Regions from separate parts of the Arthrobacter sp. KBS0703 genome, predicted to be linked through region 2. Evidence: predicted binding sites of a transcription regulator. Region 2 holds the regulator's gene; the other holds the start of a gene.
What was found. The regulator HrcA, encoded in region 2, represses chaperone genes, less so after heat shock. The targets are predictions, from matches to a motif close to TTNGCACTCGNNNNNNNCGAGTGCNAA.
Positions count from the first base shown of each region.

Region 1: the regulator HrcA is predicted to act here: its motif matches at 3,648-3,674, upstream of groES (co-chaperone GroES).

Region 1 is NZ_MVDG02000001.1:539,470-548,691, forward strand. Features, by position in the region: gene B1A87_RS02565 (glycoside hydrolase family 3 N-terminal domain-containing protein) at 1-954, shown strand, start outside; gene B1A87_RS02570 (shikimate 5-dehydrogenase) at 1,037-1,864, shown strand; gene B1A87_RS02575 (class I SAM-dependent methyltransferase) at 1,908-3,134, opposite strand; gene B1A87_RS02580 (hypothetical protein) at 3,190-3,591, shown strand; gene groES (co-chaperone GroES) at 3,829-4,125, shown strand; gene groL (chaperonin GroEL) at 4,211-5,821, shown strand; gene B1A87_RS02595 (DUF389 domain-containing protein) at 5,897-6,865, opposite strand; gene B1A87_RS02600 (acyltransferase family protein) at 6,997-9,072, shown strand.
Region 2 is NZ_MVDG02000001.1:1,365,829-1,375,050, forward strand. Features, by position in the region: gene lepA (translation elongation factor 4) at 1-880, shown strand, start outside; gene hemW (radical SAM family heme chaperone HemW) at 935-2,164, shown strand; gene B1A87_RS06465 (DUF4870 domain-containing protein) at 2,203-2,622, opposite strand; gene B1A87_RS06470 (DUF3097 domain-containing protein) at 2,836-3,690, opposite strand; gene hrcA (heat-inducible transcriptional repressor HrcA) at 3,904-4,917, shown strand; gene dnaJ (molecular chaperone DnaJ) at 4,976-6,103, shown strand; gene B1A87_RS06485 (16S rRNA (uracil(1498)-N(3))-methyltransferase) at 6,106-6,879, shown strand; gene B1A87_RS06490 (GerMN domain-containing protein) at 6,895-7,809, opposite strand; gene B1A87_RS06495 (PhoH family protein) at 8,184-9,222, shown strand, end outside.

The sequences.
Region 1 (9,222 bases), 830 kb from region 2:
AGCGTCGGCTTCTCCAAGGGCATGCTGGCGGCCGGTGTGCTGCCCGTCGCCAAGCACTTTCCGGGGCACGGCTCCGTGACGGCCGATTCCCACAAGGACATGCCGGTCCAGAAGGCCACGGTGGCCCAGCTGAAGGCCAGGGACTGGAAGCCCTTCCAGGCGGCCGTGGCCGCCGGGTCTCCGATGATCATGACCGGACACATCGCCGTTCCGGCCCTGGAACCGGGCGTGCCGGCGTCGATCTCGAAGGCCACCTACGCAGCCCTGCGGGGCATGGGGTTCAAGGGAGTGGCCGTCACGGACGCCCTCAACATGGGCGCCGTGAGCGGCAGGTACCCGCACGACTCCGCCGCGCCCGCCGCGCTGGCAGCCGGTGCCGACCTGCTGCTAATGCCCGTTGACGTCAACGCGGCGCACTCGGCCATCGTCAACGCCGTTGGGGCGGGAACGCTTCCGCTGCCGCGCCTGGATGAGGCCGCCCGGCGTGTGGTCACGATGATGATCTGGCAGGGGCGCACGAAACCGCATCACGCTCCCGCGGCGCCCGGCAGCGGCGAGGCCGTGTCCGCCAACGTCTCCGCCCGCGCCGTCACGGTTCTGGCCGGGCGGTGCAGGGGTCCGCACCTGGCGGGCCGCGTCCGGGTGGCCGGCGGCACGGCGGGGGACCGGGCCCGCTTTGCCGCCGCCGCCACGGCCCAGGGGGTCACGCTGGGGGCGGGGCCGCTGGTCAGCCTCATCGGATACGGCGGTTCTCCCGCGGGCGGCGACATTGCCGTGGCGCTGGATGCGCCCTGGCCGCTGGCCGGTTCCGCCGCGCCCACCAAGATCGCCCTGTACGGCCGGACGCCCGGTGCGTTCAAGGCGCTCCTGGCGGTCCTGGCAGGCAAGGCCGCAGCCACCGGGAAGCTGCCGGCCGCCGTCGGACCCTACCGCCCGGGTTCCGGCTGCCGCTGACGCCCGTGTCACAAAAGTAAGAATCCGCCGCCGCACGGCCCGCCGGGGGGTCCGCACCGCGGCGCGGCCGTTTAATGGAGGAGTGCCGATTCTGAATAAAGACATGACCCTGTGCATCTCCCTCTCGGCCCGGCCGAGCAACAACGGGACGCGCTTCCACAACTACCTTTACGACCAGCTTGGCCTGAACTGGATCTACAAGGCCTTTGCGCCCACAGACCTGGCCCAGGCGATCGCCGGGGTCCGCGGCCTGGGGATCCGGGGCTGCGCCGTGTCGATGCCGTACAAGGAAGACGTGATTGCCCTCGTGGACGTCATGGACCCGTCGGCCAAGGCGATCGATTCGGTCAACACCATCGTCAACGACGCCGGCCGGCTGACTGCCTACAACACCGACTACACGGCGATTGAGCAGCTGCTCGAACGCAATGCTGTTCCGACGGAGTACTCCGTGCTGCTCAAAGGTGCCGGCGGAATGGCCAAGGCCACGGCGGCGGCGCTGCGCGATGCGGGCTTCAAGGACGTCACCATCATCGCCCGTAACGAGGCCGCCGGACGCGCGCTCGCCGACCTCTACGGTTTCGCCTGGCGCGCCGACCTTGGCTCCGGGCCGGACGCAACGGCGGACATGATCATCAATGTCACGCCGGTTGGCATGGCCGGCGGGCCGGACGCCGAATCACTGTCGTTCCCGGCAGAGGCCGTCGACGCCGCCAACGTGGTGTTCGACGTCGTGGCCCTGCCTCCCGAGACGCCGCTCATCAAGGCGGCACGGGCAGCCGGAAAGAAGGTTATTACGGGCGCGGAGGTCGCCACCATCCAGGCGCTGGAGCAGTTTGTGCTGTACACCGGCATCCGCCCCACCGACCGCCAGGTGCGCGACGCCGAAGCCTTCGTCCGCGCGCAGTAGCCGCTTAGCAGCCGCGCAGCAGTCAGCCCAGCGGTGCGGCCGGCTACAGCGGCTCAACCGAGACGGCCACCCTCTCCTCCCCGATCCGGGTGAGGACCAGGGTGGCTGTCTGCTTTCCGGCGCTTTTCCCGGACTTTCCGCCGGGCAGCAGCTGCTTCCGCAGCTCCTCGGGGGTGACGGACGTGCCCCGCTTCTTGATGTCCAGCACCCCGATGCCGTGCTGCTTGACCCAGGCCTTGAGCGCCTTCACGTTGTACGGCATGACCTCGCTGACCCTGTACGCCCGGGCGAAGGGGGTGTCCACGAGGTTCGGGCCGCAGATGTAGGCGATGTGCTCGTCAACCAGGTGGCCGCCCAGCTCGAGGGCGAGGTCGGCCACGAGGCCGGCCCGGATCACGGCGCCGTCCGGTTCGTACAGGTAGCCCTCCACCGGGCCCACGGGGGCTACCGGTCCGCCGTCGAACCCTTCCCTGCTGGTGAGCTCCGCTGCTCCCTGCGGCCCGATGACGAGCGCTGCCCGCCGGATGCCCGGGCGCGCCACGGCGTTGAACCAGAGGGCCACTTCGGTGACGTCGCCGCCCACCGAAACCCACTGCGCTTCGCAGCCCTGGGGGACGGAGTCGTGCGGCATGCCGGGCCCCATCTTGACGCCGACGGCGCGCCCGGAGGCGGCGAGCGACTCCGCGAAGGAGAACGGAGGCGAAAAGGCCTCCGGGTCCCAGATCCTGGTGGTTCCGGAGGTGGACGTGGTCCGCCGGGCGGGATCCAGCCAGACGCCGTCCTCGTCGCCGAGCGGCACCGCGGTCGCGTCCGAGTGCACCACGGTGGCGTGCGGGAAGGGGATGAGGTTGATGGTGGCGCAGGCGGCGGTGGTCTCGTCGACCTCCACGGCCGTCACCGCAATGTCGAGGGATGCCAGTGCCATGGAATCCGCGCCGAGGCCGCAGCCAAGGTCGGCCACGTGCCGGACGCCCGCCTCCGCGAAGCGCTGGGCGTGCCTGGCTGCGACGGTGAGCCGCGTGGCCTGCTCAAGGCCCGCCTGGGTGAACAGCATCTGCCGGGCGAACTCGCCGAACTTGGCCTCAGCTTTGGTGCGCAGCCGGGACTGGGTCAGCACTGCGGACACGAGCTCGGGGGAGTGCCCCGCCTTGCGGAGGCTGGAGTTGAGCGCGAAGGACTGGTCCTCCCGGTACGGTCCCAGCGACGCCAGGAGCTCCCATCCTTCCTCGGTGAGGAGGTGGGCGATCTGGTCCTGCGGTGCTTCAGACATGCAGTCAAGCCTAGTGGAGGGGCCCGCCGGTGCTGTTGCCGATAGGGTGGTCTGAATGGAATCCAGCGCAACGCCCAGTCCTGACCAGCCCAACCGCAGCCGCACGGATCTGGTCCGGCACGCGCGAGTGGTCCGGTACGCGCGTCCGGCCCTGATCGCCGGCGCTGTTGCCGCCGTCGTCTGCATCGTCCTGCTGGTGATCATCTTCCTCCTGGACTCCTTCAACGCCACCGTCTATTCGGTGGGCGGCAAGGACATCAGTGACGCCACCGATGAAGCCCGCCAGATCCGGGAACTGTACTCCGGCGCCCGCATCGGCGGCGTGGTGTTCCTGGTTGTCTCCGCGCTGACGGCTGCTGCCGCCGCCATCGTGCTGTTCCTCCAGCGGAAAAACGCGCCTGATGCCGATGACGACGACGGCGAGGACCTAGGGTTCGACGACCTCGCCGGCCGCTGACGGCTGCCGGGCGGACGCTGAGAGCACCCCGCCGGCTGTTCACCGGAGACGAAATTCTGGCACTCACCTTGACCGAGTGCTAACCACTTACATAGAGTCATCATTAGCACTCTCCCTAGGCGGGTGCTAACACACGAAAAACTGCCAGCCTGGCTGCTGCCGGCACCGCGACGACGGTCTGCCGCCTTGGCACAGTTTTACTGTCCATGAATTTGCTGACGAAAAGGAGAGGTCCGAGTGTCGGTCTCTATTAAGCCTCTTGAGGATCGTATTGTTGTCCGCCCGCTCGAAGCCGAGCAGACCACGGCTTCCGGCCTGGTCATCCCGGACTCCGCGCAGGAGAAGCCGCAGGAAGGCGAAGTTGTTGCAGTAGGCCCCGGCCGCTTCGATGACAACGGCAACCGCGTTCCGATCGACGTAGCCATCGGCGACGTCGTTATCTACTCCAAGTACGGCGGAACCGAAGTCAAGACCGGTGGCACCGAGTACCTCGTGCTGTCTGCCCGGGACGTTCTGGCGATCGTCGTAAAGTAACTCTTGGACCCCCGCGCAGCCGATCCGTCTGATTCACGTCTGACAGATTAGCTGCGCGGGGTTTCTGTCTTGAAAGGACATAACCATGGCAAAGCAGCTTGCGTTTAACGACGCTGCCCGCCGGTCTCTTGAAGCCGGCATCGACAAGCTCGCCAACACCGTCAAGGTGACGCTCGGCCCGCGCGGCCGCAACGTCGTGCTGGACAAGAAGTGGGGCGCCCCCACGATCACCAACGATGGCGTGACCATCGCCCGGGAAGTCGAGCTGGATGACCCGTACGAGAACCTTGGTGCCCAGCTGGCCAAGGAAGTAGCCACCAAGACGAACGACGTCGCCGGCGACGGCACCACCACCGCCACCGTGCTCGCACAGGCCCTGGTCAAGGAAGGACTGCGCAACGTTGCTGCCGGCGCCGCCCCGGGCCAGATCAAGCGCGGCATCGAGGTTTCCGTGGAAGCCGTTGCTGCCCGCCTGCTCGAGAACGCCCGCCCGGTCGAAGGCACCCAGGTTGCCAACGTCGCTGCCATTTCGGCACAGAGCGACGAAATCGGCGAGCTCCTGGCCGAGGCATTCGGCAAGGTCGGCAAGGATGGTGTGATCACCATCGAGGAATCCTCCACCACGCAGACCGAACTGGTCCTCACCGAGGGCATGCAGTTCGACAAGGGCTACCTGTCCCCGTACTTCGTCACCGACGCGGAACGCCAGGAAGCAGTCCTCGAGGACGCCCTCATCCTGATCAACCAGGGCAAGATCTCCTCGGTGCAGGAATTCCTGCCGCTGCTGGAGAAGGCCCTGCAGAGCTCCAAGCCGCTGTTCATCATTGCCGAGGACGTCGACGGCGAGGCGCTCTCTACGCTGATCGTTAACCGCATCCGCGGCACGCTGAACGTCGTTGCCGTCAAGGCTCCGGGCTTCGGTGACCGCCGCAAGGCCATGCTGCAGGACATCGCCACCCTGACGGGTGCGCAGGTTGTTTCCCCGGAGCTGGGCCTGAGCCTGGATTCCGTTGGCCTTGAGGTGCTGGGCACTGCCCGCCGCATCACGGTCACCAAGGACAGCACCACCATCGTTGACGGTGCCGGCTCGGCCGAGGACGTCGCGGCACGCGTCGCCCAACTGCGCGCCGAGCTGACGCGCACCGACTCCGACTGGGACAAGGAAAAGCTTCAGGAACGCCTGGCCAAGCTTGCCGGCGGCATCGGCGTGATCAAGGTCGGCGCAGCCACCGAGGTTGAGCTGAAGGAAAAGAAGCACCGCATCGAAGATGCAGTGTCCTCCACCCGCGCTGCCCTCGAAGAAGGCATCGTTGCCGGTGGCGGTTCCGCCCTCATCCACGCCCTGAAGGCACTGGACGAGGATCCCGCCGTCACCGCGCTCGAAGGTGACGCAGCAGCTGCTGTGGGCATCGTCCGCCGCGCACTGGTCCAGCCGCTGCGCTGGATTGCCCAGAACGCCGGCTTCGACGGCTACGTGGTTGCTGCCAAGGTAGCCGAGCAGGACACCAACGGCGGCTTCAACGCCAAGACCGGCGAGTACGTTGACCTGATCGCTGCGGGCGTCATTGACCCCGTCAAGGTCACCCGGGCGGCCCTTCGCAACGCGGCCTCCATCGCCGCGCTGGTCCTCACCACCGAGACCCTCGTGGTGGAGAAGCCTGCCGACGAACAAGAGCACGCAGGCCACAGCCACTAGGTTGTAGCTTCACTCAAGGCGTCGGAAAGGGGGCCGGTCCAGCTGTTGCTGGGCCGGCCTCCTTTTTGTTGCCCTTCAGCGCTGGGCGCGGAGTGCCTGCCGCCGCAGCCGTGACGCGGTGCCGTCGGGCAGCCGCTTGGCCACCAGGCGGTAGAAGTACAGGACGGCGACGGCGGCCGCCACAATGCCGCCGAGGTTCACCAGCAGCTGCAGGGCCGATCCGGCGGCCTTGTTGAACTCACCCAGGACGAGGGCCACGGCGACGAAGCCGGCCGCCGGCACGGTGGTGACGGAAATGAAGACGCCAATCAGCGCAGCCGAACGCCTGCTGATCACCGAAAGCATTCCGGCAGCGCCGGCGAGCACCGCCACGATCAGGGAGAACGGACCGGGGTGATAGATGAACTCGGCCGACGAAGCCCGGTCCAGGACGTCCCGGGCGAAGAGGCCCGCGGGGAGCGAGAGCCAGGTGACCAGCGCGGTGGTGAGCATCGCGGCGGGGAAACCGACGCCGAGGGCAAGCGCCGCCCGGCGCCCGAGCCGCCAGTTTCCCCGCACGACGGCGACTGCCAACGCGGCGAGCGGTCCGAATTCCGGCCCCACCGCCATGGCGCCGACTATCGCGATGGTGGAGTCCGTGACGATGCCGATCGCCGCGAGCAGCGTGGCCAGCACGAGGAACGCCAGGAAGCTCCAGCTGAGCCTGGATTCCTCACCCGTCTGGCGGGAAACCTCGTCCCAAATGACCGAGTCTGCACCCTCCCCCGGTGCGGATTCCTCGGCTTTGTCCGCCCGCTCGGACAGGACAAACTCCGGGATCGACACTGCAACGGAACCCCGAGCGTCGATGTCCAGGGCGCGGAGCTTCTCCATCAGCTCCTCCACCGACTCCCGGGCGATCTGCACCACGATGACATCCCCCTTGGGCAGCACGGAGGCGCCCGAGTGCAGCGCCACCTCGGCCACGCCGGCCTGCTGCTGACAGGAATCGGCCACCAGTTTGGACAGCTCGGCCGGCACGCAGACGCGCATCTGTACGATCACCGGGCACTCCTTTCGCCTCCTGCAAGACTAGTGACAGCGGAGCCGCCGATTGGTCTGGAAGATCACGAATCGGTAACATGGATGCTTTGTGCCGCCGTTTTGGAGAGGTTGTTGTGTCAGCAGCGAGAACGATGGACCCGCCGCACCAGGAACCGGATCATGCCTCACACCGGGAGCCGCGGGCTGCCCGGGTAAGGGCCAAGGCGGGGTACCGCCCCGAGGTCCAGGGCCTCCGCGCACTCGCCGTGCTTATGGTGGTCACCTACCATGTGTGGCTCGGCCGCGTCTCCGGCGGCGTGGACATCTTCCTGCTGATTTCGGCGTTCCTGCTGACCCTGTCGTTCGTCCGGAAAGTGGAGAGCGGCAAGCCGCTCCGCCTGCTGAGCCACTGGCTGCACCTCTTCAAACGGCTGATTCCCGCCGCGGTTGTGGTGATCCTTGGTGTCCTTGCGGGCACGTGGCTGGTGATCCCGCAGAGCCGCTGGCCCGACGTCCTCAATGAGGCCTGGGCTTCGCTGCTCTACCGGCAGAACTGGCTGCTGGCCGAAACCGCCGTGGACTACTACGCCCAGGACCACGCCGGAGCCAGCCCGCTGCAGCATTTCTGGTCCTTGTCCATCCAGGGCCAGGTCTTCATCCTGTGGCCCCTCATCTTCGCCGGCGCCGCCCTGGTGTGGCGGATCCTGCAACGCCGCCGGAACGTCAGCTACCGGCTGGTCCTGATGGTCGCCTTCAGCGGCATCTTCATCGCCTCACTCATCTTCTCGGTCGACCAGACCGCCACCAACCAGGCCTACGCCTACTTTGATACCCGGACGCGCCTCTGGGAGTTCGCGCTGGGATCCCTCCTGGCCCTGTCACTGCCCTACCTGAAGCCCGGCAAGGCCCTCCGGGTGGTGCTCGGCTGGGCGGGGCTCGTTGGCATGATCTCCTGCGGCCTGGTGCTCACGGTGGACCGTTCGTTTCCCGGCTTCATCGCGCTCTGGCCCACGCTGGCGGCGGCGGCCATCATCGTGGCCGGCCAGAGCGGCAGCCGTTACGGCGTGGACCGCATCCTGAGCTCGAAGCCCCTGGTGGCGCTCGGGGACAACTCCTACGCCCTGTACCTCTGGCACTGGCCCATCCTGGTCTTTGCGCTGGCGGGCACCGGAATCGTCGCCCCCAACCTCGTCCAGGGCCTGGCGATCGTGACCGCCGCGGTGGTGCTTGCCGTGCTGACCACCCGCTTCGTGGAAAAGCCGCTGCGTGAATGGCACTGGCCGCAGCTGCGGGCCTGGCGTACCGCCGTCGTGATTGTTGCCTGCGGTGCCCTGCTGGCCGGTCCCGTGGCCGTCTGGCAGACGCGCCTGACCGCGGACGAAGCGGCGGCAGCCGCGCAGCCGCGCGAGCTGACGCCGGGTGCGGCGGCGCTGGCTCCCGAAAATGCGGGCAAGCCGACTCCCGAAGCCACCGTGATTCCGGCACCTGCCGCCATGAAGAACGAGTGGGCGAACATCGACGGACTGTGCACGGACGGCAACGTTCCCAGCGACCCGCTGCTCAGCGGATGCCTGCAGAACAGCAGGCCGGACAAAGTGAAGAAGCGCATTGTGGTGCTCGGCGACTCCCACGCCCAGCAGTACATGGCGGCGCTCGGCCCCGTCGCCAAGGAGCACGGCTGGGAAGTGGTGACGCTCCTGAAAGGCAACTGCCGGTTCGGCGCCGAATCGCCCGAGCGCGACGCCGACTGCAACGCCTTCAACAAAGCCAGCGCCGCCTACGTGATGGAGCACAAGCCCGATGCCGTGTTCACGGTGGCGTCCCTGACGCACAAAGAAGCCCCCTTCGAGACCGAAGTCCCCGGCTACCTGGACGGCATCAGGCCGTTCACAGAAGCAGGGATGGACGTCGTGGGCATCCGGGACAATCCGCGCTTCAGCATCAACATGCCCGAGTGCGTCCAGAAGCACGGCGCCGATGCACCCGAATGCAACGCGCCGCGGGGCGAGTCCCTCGCGGACTCATCGCCGCTGGACGCCTACCGGGGCAGGGTGGACGGCCTGCACCTGATGGACATGAGCGACTTCATCTGCGCGGACGGCATCTGCCCTGCGGTGGTGGGCAACGTGTACGTCTACAAGGACGACAACCACCTCACCAAGACGTATGTGCAGACGATGATCCCGATGTTCGAAAAGCGCCTCCTCGCCACCACCGGCTGGAAATAGCGGCCACGTGTCCACGGCGGCCTCCGGCCGCGCGTGCCATTGCTCACATTGCGGTTCCGGAATATGGGGATCGCCGCCGAGGTTCTAGAATTTATTCAATACTTCTGCACAGGCCAGTCCCGTAATGACGGGCTGGTCATCGGCTGCAAC
Region 2 (9,222 bases):
CGATGCGCTGGAGAAGCTGATGCTCAACGACGCCGCGCTCGTGTACGAGCCCGAGACGTCCGCCGCGCTGGGATTCGGTTTCCGTGTTGGATTCCTGGGCCTGCTGCATCTGGAAATCACCCGCGAGCGGCTCGAGCGTGAATACAACCTGGATCTCATTTCCACTGCCCCCAACGTGGAATATGAAGTGACGCTGGAAGACAAGAAGGTCGTCCACGTCACCAACCCCAGCGAATACCCCACCGGCAAGATCGCTGAAGTCCGCGAGCCGATGGTATCCGCCACCATCCTTGCGCCCAACGAGTTCGTCGGCGCCATCATGGAACTGTGCCAAAGCCGGCGCGGCGTCATGGGCGGCATGGACTACCTCTCGGAGGACCGGGTGGAAATCCGGTACCGCCTGCCGCTGGCCGAGATCGTCTTCGACTTCTTCGACATCCTCAAGTCCAAGACCCGCGGCTACGGATCGCTCGACTGGAAGGCCGACGGCGAGCAGGTCGCCGATCTGGTCAAGGTGGACATCATGCTCCAGGGTGAGCAGGTTGACGCCTTCTCCGCCATCACGCACCGGGACAAGGCCTACGCCTACGGTGTGATGATGACCGGCAAGCTGCGTGAACTCATTCCGCGCCAGCAGTTCGAGGTGCCCATCCAGGCCGCCATCGGCTCCAGGATTATCGCCCGGGAAAGCATCCGGGCCATCCGCAAGGACGTCCTGGCCAAGTGCTACGGCGGTGACATCACCCGAAAGCGCAAACTTCTGGAAAAGCAGAAGGAAGGCAAGAAGCGCATGAAGATGGTGGGCCGGGTCGAAGTGCCGCAGGAAGCGTTCATCGCGGCGCTCACCACGGACGAATCCAAGGACAAGGCCAAGAAGTAGTGGTTGCTGTGGCTTTCCCTGGACATCGCGCCACTTGTGCACAGGGCGGGACACATGCCTAGCGTTCTTCCCTTGGGCGACCCGGCGCCGTCGGACGGTCTCCTGCCGCCGCAGGCGCTGGAAGGTGCCGCGGACCGGGCTTTCGGGCTCTACGTGCACATCCCGTTCTGCGCCGTACGCTGTGGCTACTGCGACTTCAACACGTACACCGCGACGGAGCTGGGTGGCGGCGCGTCGCAGGATGCCTATGCCTCCACGGCCATCTCCGAGGTGGGATTCGCCGCCCGCGCGCTGGAGCAGTCGGGCCTTCCTGCCCGCCGGCTCCGCACAGTGTTCTTCGGCGGCGGGACCCCCACGCTCCTTCCGGCTGAGGACCTGGCCCGGATACTCCGCGCCGCCATCAGCGAGTGGGGGATCGAACCGGGCGCCGAGGTCACCACGGAGGCCAATCCGGACTCCGTGACGCCCGAATCTCTCCGCGTGCTCGCCGACGCCGGCTTCACCAGGGTTTCTTTCGGCATGCAGTCCGCCGTGCCCCACGTCCTGAAGGTTCTGGACCGCACGCACACACCCGGCCGCGTTCCGCTGGTGGTGCAGTGGGCGCGCGAGGCGGGGCTGGCCGTGAGCCTGGACCTCATTTACGGCACGCCCGGTGAATCGCTTGAGGACTGGCGCTACTCGCTGGAGACCGCGCTTTCCTACCGCCCGGACCACATCAGCGCCTACGCGCTCATTGTGGAGGACGGCACCAAGCTCGCGGCGCAGATCCGCAGGGGCGAGGTTCCGGGGATTGACGACGACGACCACGCCGCCAAGTATGAACTCGCCGACCAGCTGATTTCCGACGCCGGCCTTGACTGGTACGAGGTCAGCAACTGGTCCGTCACGCCGGAACAGGCGTGCCGGCACAACCTTGCCTACTGGCGCGGCGACGACTGGTGGGGGATCGGACCCGGGGCTCACTCGCACGTCGGCGGCGTGCGCTGGTGGAACGTCAAGCATCCCACCGCCTACGCCGGACGGCTCGCCTCGGGCGTCTCTCCGGCGGCAGGGCGCGAAACCCTCGACGCCGAAACCCGCCAGGTGGAGACGGTCATGCTCGAGGCCCGGCTGGCGTCAGGCCTGGCCGTGGCTTCGCTGTCCGCCTTGGGCAGGCACGCCGTGGCAGGGCTCATTGCTGACGGTCTCGTGTCACCCGCGGAGGCATTCCGGGGCCGGCTGGTCCTCACGCTCAAAGGCCGGCTGCTGGCGGATGCCGTTGTCCGAAGGATCCTGCCGGATTAACTCTCCGCAGGACCCCGGAGTCGCGGGACCCCGGAGGGCTACTTGATCCAGCGCAGGTTGTACTGGTACCGGTGCGGCTGGCCGCGGTTGACGTGGATGCCCGCGGACACTGAGAAGCACGTCAGGGCAATCCAGATGAGGGTCGCCAGCACAGCGAAGATGTTGCCGACCACGGGAAGCAGCACCAGGAGGTTCGCGAGGACCGCCGCGATGGTGGGGGGCAGCGAGAAGTTGAGGGCTTCTTTGGATTCCTGCGCCGTGAACGGCCCGCGGTCGCGGAAGATCAGGTAGATCAGCAGCGCCGGGACGCAGCCCAGGATGCCACCGAAGTGGGCCAGCGTGGCCCATTGCCTGTCCTCGCTGGCCGTCAGCGGCAGAGCATTGGCAGGAACGCCATGGTACTGGGGCAGGTCCTGGCCGGACGGGGTGTCCCTGCGGTCGCGAGCGTCTTCTGCCACTTGTCTTCCTTAAACTTGCGTTGGTGCGTTATTGCCGGTGCCTGCAATGCTGGCGCGGCCGGCCCGTGGGGCCGGAAGGCGGCAGCGCGTGAGGCGCCGTACCAAGAATACTGGGTCGGGCGCGGAATGGACGACCGAACCACAGCGTGGTGTGCGTTCACGCCCACGGCGCTGTATCCAGCGGTCCTACGATGCGGTACCCCTAGGCTGTGCCTACGGCACAGTGAGAAAGTCGATGACCTCTTCTACCCTGCCTAGCAGGGCCGGCTCGAGGTCGGCATAGGTCCGCACGGCGCCGAGCAGCTTCTGCCAGCCAAGCCCGACATCTTCCTTCGTGGAGTGCGGCCAGCCGAAGGCCGTGAGGATGCCCGTTTTCCAGTCGGTCCCGCGGGGCACCACCGGCCACTGCGCGATGCCGAGCACGGACGGCCTGATGGCCTGCCAGACGTCGACGTACGGGTGGCCCACAATCAGCACGTTTCCGGCGGCGCCCGGAGAAGCCATGACGGCCGCGGCGATCCTGGACTCCTTGGAGTCCGGCACCAGGTGGTCAACCAGCACACCCAGCCTCCTGCCCGGTCCGGGGCGGAACGCAGCGACGGCCCCCGCCAGGTCGTCAATGCCGTGAAGAGGCTCGACGACGATGCCCTCCACCCGGAGGTCGTCACCCCAGACCTTTTCCACGAGTTCGGCGTCGTGCTTGCCCTCCACCCAGATCCGGCTCGCCTTGGCCACCTGGGCACGCTGGCCCTCCACCCTGACGGAACCCGACGCCGTCCGCGCCGCTGTCCCGGATCCCTGCGGTTTGCCGGAAGGGGCAGGGGGCATCAGCCGGATGGGCCGGCCTTCGAGGAGGAACCCGAAACCAAGGCGGAACGACCGCGATTTCCCGCACCGGTCCTCGAGCGCCACGACGTGCATCCCGCCGGATTTCTCCACGCGGGTCACCGCGCCCACCCAGCCCGACTGGACCTCTTCGAGCACCATCCCGCGCTCTGCTGGCACTTCCGGCAAGTCATTCTTTGCGGGCGCCGCAATCTCCTGCGGGCCCCAGGTCTGGTACTGCATTCGTTCACATCGCTTTGCACTAGGAAGATGCCGCCCCGGCAACTTATCTGCTGCCGGGCCGAAGGGTGCCCGGAATTTCGCCCGGAGCGGTACCAATGCTAACAACGAGCCGTCTCATATTAGACTTGTTAGCACTTAGGCATGTGGAGTGCTAAAAAATGGCTTGCAGGGCGCCGTCCTGACAAGCCAGTTACGGTCGATCGGAGGTGGACCATGAGCGAACCACGCAAGCTCGAGGTGCTGCGCGCCATTGTCGAGGACTACGTCCATTCCCGGGAACCCGTCGGATCAAAAGCCTTGGTTGAACGCCACCATCTGGGCGTTTCCAGCGCCACTATCCGCAACGACATGGCTGCGCTGGAGGATGAGGGACTCATCACGGCACCGCACACCAGCGCCGGAAGGATCCCCACCGATAAGGGCTACCGGCTCTTCGTGGACCAGATCTCGGCTGTCAAACCGCTGTCCCAGGCGGAGCGCCGCGCCATCCAGTCGCTGCTGGAGGGATCTGAGGACCTCGACGACGTCCTTGACCGGACTGCCAGGCTCCTGTCCCAGCTGACCAACCAGGTCGCCGTCGTGCAGTACCCCCACCTGAGCCGTGCCGTGGTGCGCCATATCGAATTCGTGCTGCTGGCCCCCCGCAAGGTCCTGATCGTCCTGATCGCCGACAGCGGCAAGGTTGAGCAGCGGGTCATCGACGTCGGCCAGGAACTGGGGGAGGACGCCCTGTCCGACCTGCGGACGCGGTTCCTCGCAGGCGTCGGCGGGACACCCCTGATCATGCTCCCGCAGCACCTTGCCGCTGTGCTGGCAGGCTGCGGGCCTGACCAGCGCCGGGCCGCCGTCGCCCTCAGCAGGGCTCTTGAAGCCCTCGCCCACAGCAGCCGGGAGGACCGGATGGTTATGGCGGGAACCGCCAACCTCGCGCGGTCCAACGTGGACTTCCCGCTCAGCATCGGGCCCGTCCTGGAAGCGCTCGAAGAGCAGGTGGTCATGCTCCGGCTCCTCAGCGACATGGCGCAGGACCCCCGGGGGGTTGCCGTCAGCATCGGCCGGGAGAATCCCTATGACGGACTCGCCGAGGCTTCGGTGGTAGCCACCGGCTACGGCCCCAACGCCAGCGCCAAGGTCGGGATCCTTGGCCCCACCCGCATGGACTACCCCACCACCATGGCCGCCGTACGCGCGGTGGCCCGTTACCTTTCGAGGATCCTGGGCCCGTGATGCCACGGCCCGGCGGTCCCCGCACCCCAGGCAGTACAACGAGGAAGAGATACGAACTTTGAGCAGCCACTACGACGTTCTTGGAGTCTCCCCGGAAGCCACCGGCGAAGAGATCAAAAAGGCCTACCGCAAACTGGCCCGCACCCTGCACCCGGACGTCAACCCCGGAGAAGATGCCTCGGACCAGTTCAAGGCCGTCACGCATGCCTACGAGGTGCTGTCCGATCCGCAGAAGCGCCGGGTCTACGACACCACAGGCAACGAGAACGGCACTGACAACGGCTTCGGCGGCGGCGGCTACGCCGGGCAGGGGTTCGCGTTCCAAGACATTTTTGACACCTTCTTCGGCGCGGGGGGAACCTCAGGTCCGGCGTCGCGGGTCCGCAGGGGGCAGGACGCCCTCATCAGCATCCGGATCGACCTGCGCGACGCCGTCTTCGGCGTCAACAAGAAGATCGAGGTGGATACCGCGGTCACCTGCCCCACGTGCGACGGGTCATGCTGCCGCGAGGGTAGCCACCCGGAACGCTGCGACATCTGCGGCGGCAGCGGCCAGGTCCAGCGGGCCGTTCGCTCCATCCTCGGACAGGTGATGACGGCCGCCCCGTGCGGTTCCTGCGAAGGCTTCGGAACGGTCATCAAGGACCCCTGCAACGAGTGCAACGGCCAGGGCCGGATCCGCAGCCGCAGGTCCCTCACCATCAAGGTTCCGGCGGGCGTGGCCACCGGCACCCGGATCCAGCTCTCCGGACAGGGTGAAGCCGGCCCGGCCGGCGGACCCTCGGGCGACCTCTACGTGGAGATCCGGGTCAACAACGACGCCACCTACGTCCGCGACGGCGACGACCTCCATGCCACCCTGAACATCCCCATGACTGCCGCGGCCCTTGGCACCGAACTGAGCCTGGACACTTTCGACGGGAAACAGGAGATCGACGTCAAGGCGGGCACCCAGTCCGGCGAAATCATCACCCTCCGCGGCCTCGGCGTCACGCACCTGCGGGGCTACGGCCGCGGTGACCTCAAGGTGCACCTGCAGGTTGAGACGCCGTCGAAGCTTGATCCTGCGCAGGAAGACCTGCTGCGGCAGCTTGCGAAGCTCCGGGGCGAGCAGTTCTCCGAGGGCAAGCTCGCGGCCAGCGGAGGCGTCTTCGCCAAGCTCCGGGACCGCTTCGGTAACCTGTAGCGGTGAGCAACCCCGTATTCTTCACCACCGCCGGAGCGCTGGACGACGCGGCGCCGGGATCGCAATTCACGCTGGACGGGGCCGAGGCGCGCCATGCCGTCACGGTCAAGCGGCTGGCAGTGGGGGAGAGCGTTGATATCGCCGACGGCGCCGGCAAGAGGCTCACCGGGACCGTGTCGAGCGTGGCGCCGGCGGCGCTGACGGTCGAATGTGCATCCGTCGCCGTTGAGGAGCGGCCTGACGTTCGCCTGGTCCTCGTGCAGGCGCTGGCCAAAGGCGACCGTGACGAACTCGCGATCGAGACTTCGACCGAACTCGGCATCGACGCAGTCGTGCCCTGGCAGTCGGAACGCTCCATCGTCCGGTGGAAGGGCGACCGTGCGGCGAAGGCCCACGCCAAGTGGCAGTCCGCCGTGACGGCCGCGGCGAAGCAGGCGCGCCGTGCCTGGATACCGGATGTCCGCTCCGCCGTCGATACCCAGGGCCTGGCCGCCGCGGTGTCGGCTGCCGGCCTTGCGGTGATCCTTCACGAGGACGCGGTCAAGCCGCTGCGGCAGGTTCTGGAGGGGTGGCGCGACGCCGGCCTGCCGGAGGACGGCGGACCCGCCGAGATTCTCCTCATCGTCGGGCCCGAGGGCGGCATCAGCCCCAGGGAAGTCACCAGGCTATGCGGGGAGGGAGCGGTGACGGCCCTCCTTGGGCCGCACGTGCTGCGGTCGTCCACCGCCGGACCGGCCGCCGTCGTCGTCGCGAGTGATGTCCTGGGCCGCTGGTAACGGCTGTGCCGGCAACTAGCGTACGGTGAAACCCCGCGAGTCCACGTTCAGTTCCTCGGCGGGCTGGCTGGGATTGATCTGGGAAACCCGGATCTCGTAGCTGCCCGGTCCGAGATTGACTGCCATGTTGAAGGCTCCGGAGGCCCCCGGCTCTTTCGCCGCAGTGGTTTCGCCAGCCAGATAGCGCTGCTTGTCGCCGTTTTCCTGGACCTTGAGGATCTGCCAGTGCAGCTTGCCGCCGGGAACGGTGCTGCGCCCGGTGATCTTGACCCGGCCGTCGGCGACTTCCACGCCCTGCTGGGGATCGATGATCCACACCGGCGCCACCATCCCGGCGCTGCGTGACGTGGGCGAGCCGAGCTTGACGTGCTTGAAAGCCACGTAGTCGGTGTGCCCGTCCACTAGGATCACGACTTCAATCTGCTGGCCGGCGTCGATCAGGCCGGAACTCGCGCCCGCTGCCGTCGCGGTGTAAACAAGCTGCTGGATGGCCCGCTGGGCCATGTCGGCGTCGAGATTGGCGTTGAAGGCGTCGGCAGACACATCCACCGTGATGACGTTGGTGCCCGAGATCGACGTCGCGAGGTTCTTGGGGTTCTGCCAGGGCGTGAAGTAGTCCGGATCCAGGGGTGTTTCAGACATCATGGCCCGCAAGGCCCGGGTGATCGGGTTCTCCTCGTCCGGAACATCCCGGAACTCCCGGTAGAGGAAGACGTTGCTGTTGCTCCGCCCGATCCAGTACACCGGCGCCTTGTTCGAGGACTGCATGGTCTCCAGCGGCGCGCTGGTGGTGGGAACGCCGTCGGTACCCGCGGCGCGCTGGGAAGTGGAGGGAACGTTCGATGATGTGACGGCGGGGTCGGAGTCGGCGATGCAGCCGGACAGCAGCAAGGCGGCAGGGAACAGCCCAAGGAGCACCGCGGAGCGCATCCGCGAAGCTACCTTCCGGCTGGAACTTCCTGACTGCCTGATGTCTGTGGACCCTTCGTATCAGCAGCATGTGCGTGCTGAGTGTGTTGGCGGCTGTGGCTGCGGGCAGGCCGAACCGTTCCCCGCTGACTTCTTTCCCAGCATTACACACGGCTCCGGGGCCACGGTGGCCTTTATCGGCTGACGGGCGAACTGCAACGGGAACGATATGAGGCCGATACAAAGTTGATACCTAATTGCGGGAACCCGTCACGGAACCGCTACCTCGGCGGCCGCCGGGAACGGTGAGCGCGGGCGGGCGCTGGCGTAAGATGGAAGAACTCTTAAGAGTTATTTTCGAACTGGAGGGAACAAGTGGCCTGCGGGCCGGCACCATGACTGAATCAGCAAACGGAAAGCGCCGCCTCAACACCGGAGACCGCACTACAGGTGAATTCCCCCATACTCTCCCCGGTGTCCGGACGGAGGTGGTCATCTTCGACAACTCTGATCAGATGGTCCAGTCCCTCGGAAGCCACGACGAAGCCCTGCGCTTCATCGAGGACCAGTTCCCGGCGGTCAGTTTCCACGTCCGCGGCAATGAACTCTCAATCAGCGGTCCGGCGGCCGACGTACCAAGGATCATGCGGCTGCTCCACGAGGTGCGCGGCCTGGTGGCCCGCGGCACGGTGATCACCCCGGCCGTCCTGCAGCAGCTGGTCCTGCTGCTCCGCAGCCAGTCGCTGCAGAATCCGGTGGATGTGCTGACCCACGACATTCTGTCCAGCCGCGGCAAGACCATCCGCCCCAAGACGCTGAACCAGAAGAACTATGTGGATGCCATCGATGCCAACACCGTGATTTTCGGAATTGGCCCGGCAGGCACGGGCAAGACCTATCTGGCGATGGCGAAGGCCGTGCAGGCCCTGCAGCAGAAGGAAGTCAGCCGGATCATCCTTACGCGCCCCGCGGTTGAGGCGGGCGAGCGGCTGGGATTCCTGCCTGGCACGCTCAGCGACAAGATCGATCCCTATCTCCGCCCGTTGTACGACGCACTGCACGACATGATTGACCCGGAGTCCATTCCGCGGCTCATGGCGGCGGGCACCATTGAAGTCGCCCCCCTCGCATATATGAGGGGCCGGACGCTCAATGACGCCTTCATCATCCTGGACGAGGCGCAGAACACCACGCCGGAACAGATGAAGATGTTCCTGACCCGGCTGGGCTTCGGATCGAAGATGGTGGTCACCGGCGACGTCACCCAGGTGGACCTTCCGTTCGGAACCCGCTCCGGGCTCCGCATTGTGGAGGAGATCCTCCAGGGCATAGACGACGTCAACTTTTCCTTCCTGGATTCCGCGGACGTGGTCCGCCACCGGCTGGTCGGCGACATCGTCAACGCCTACAGCATCTGGGACGACGTACAGCGAA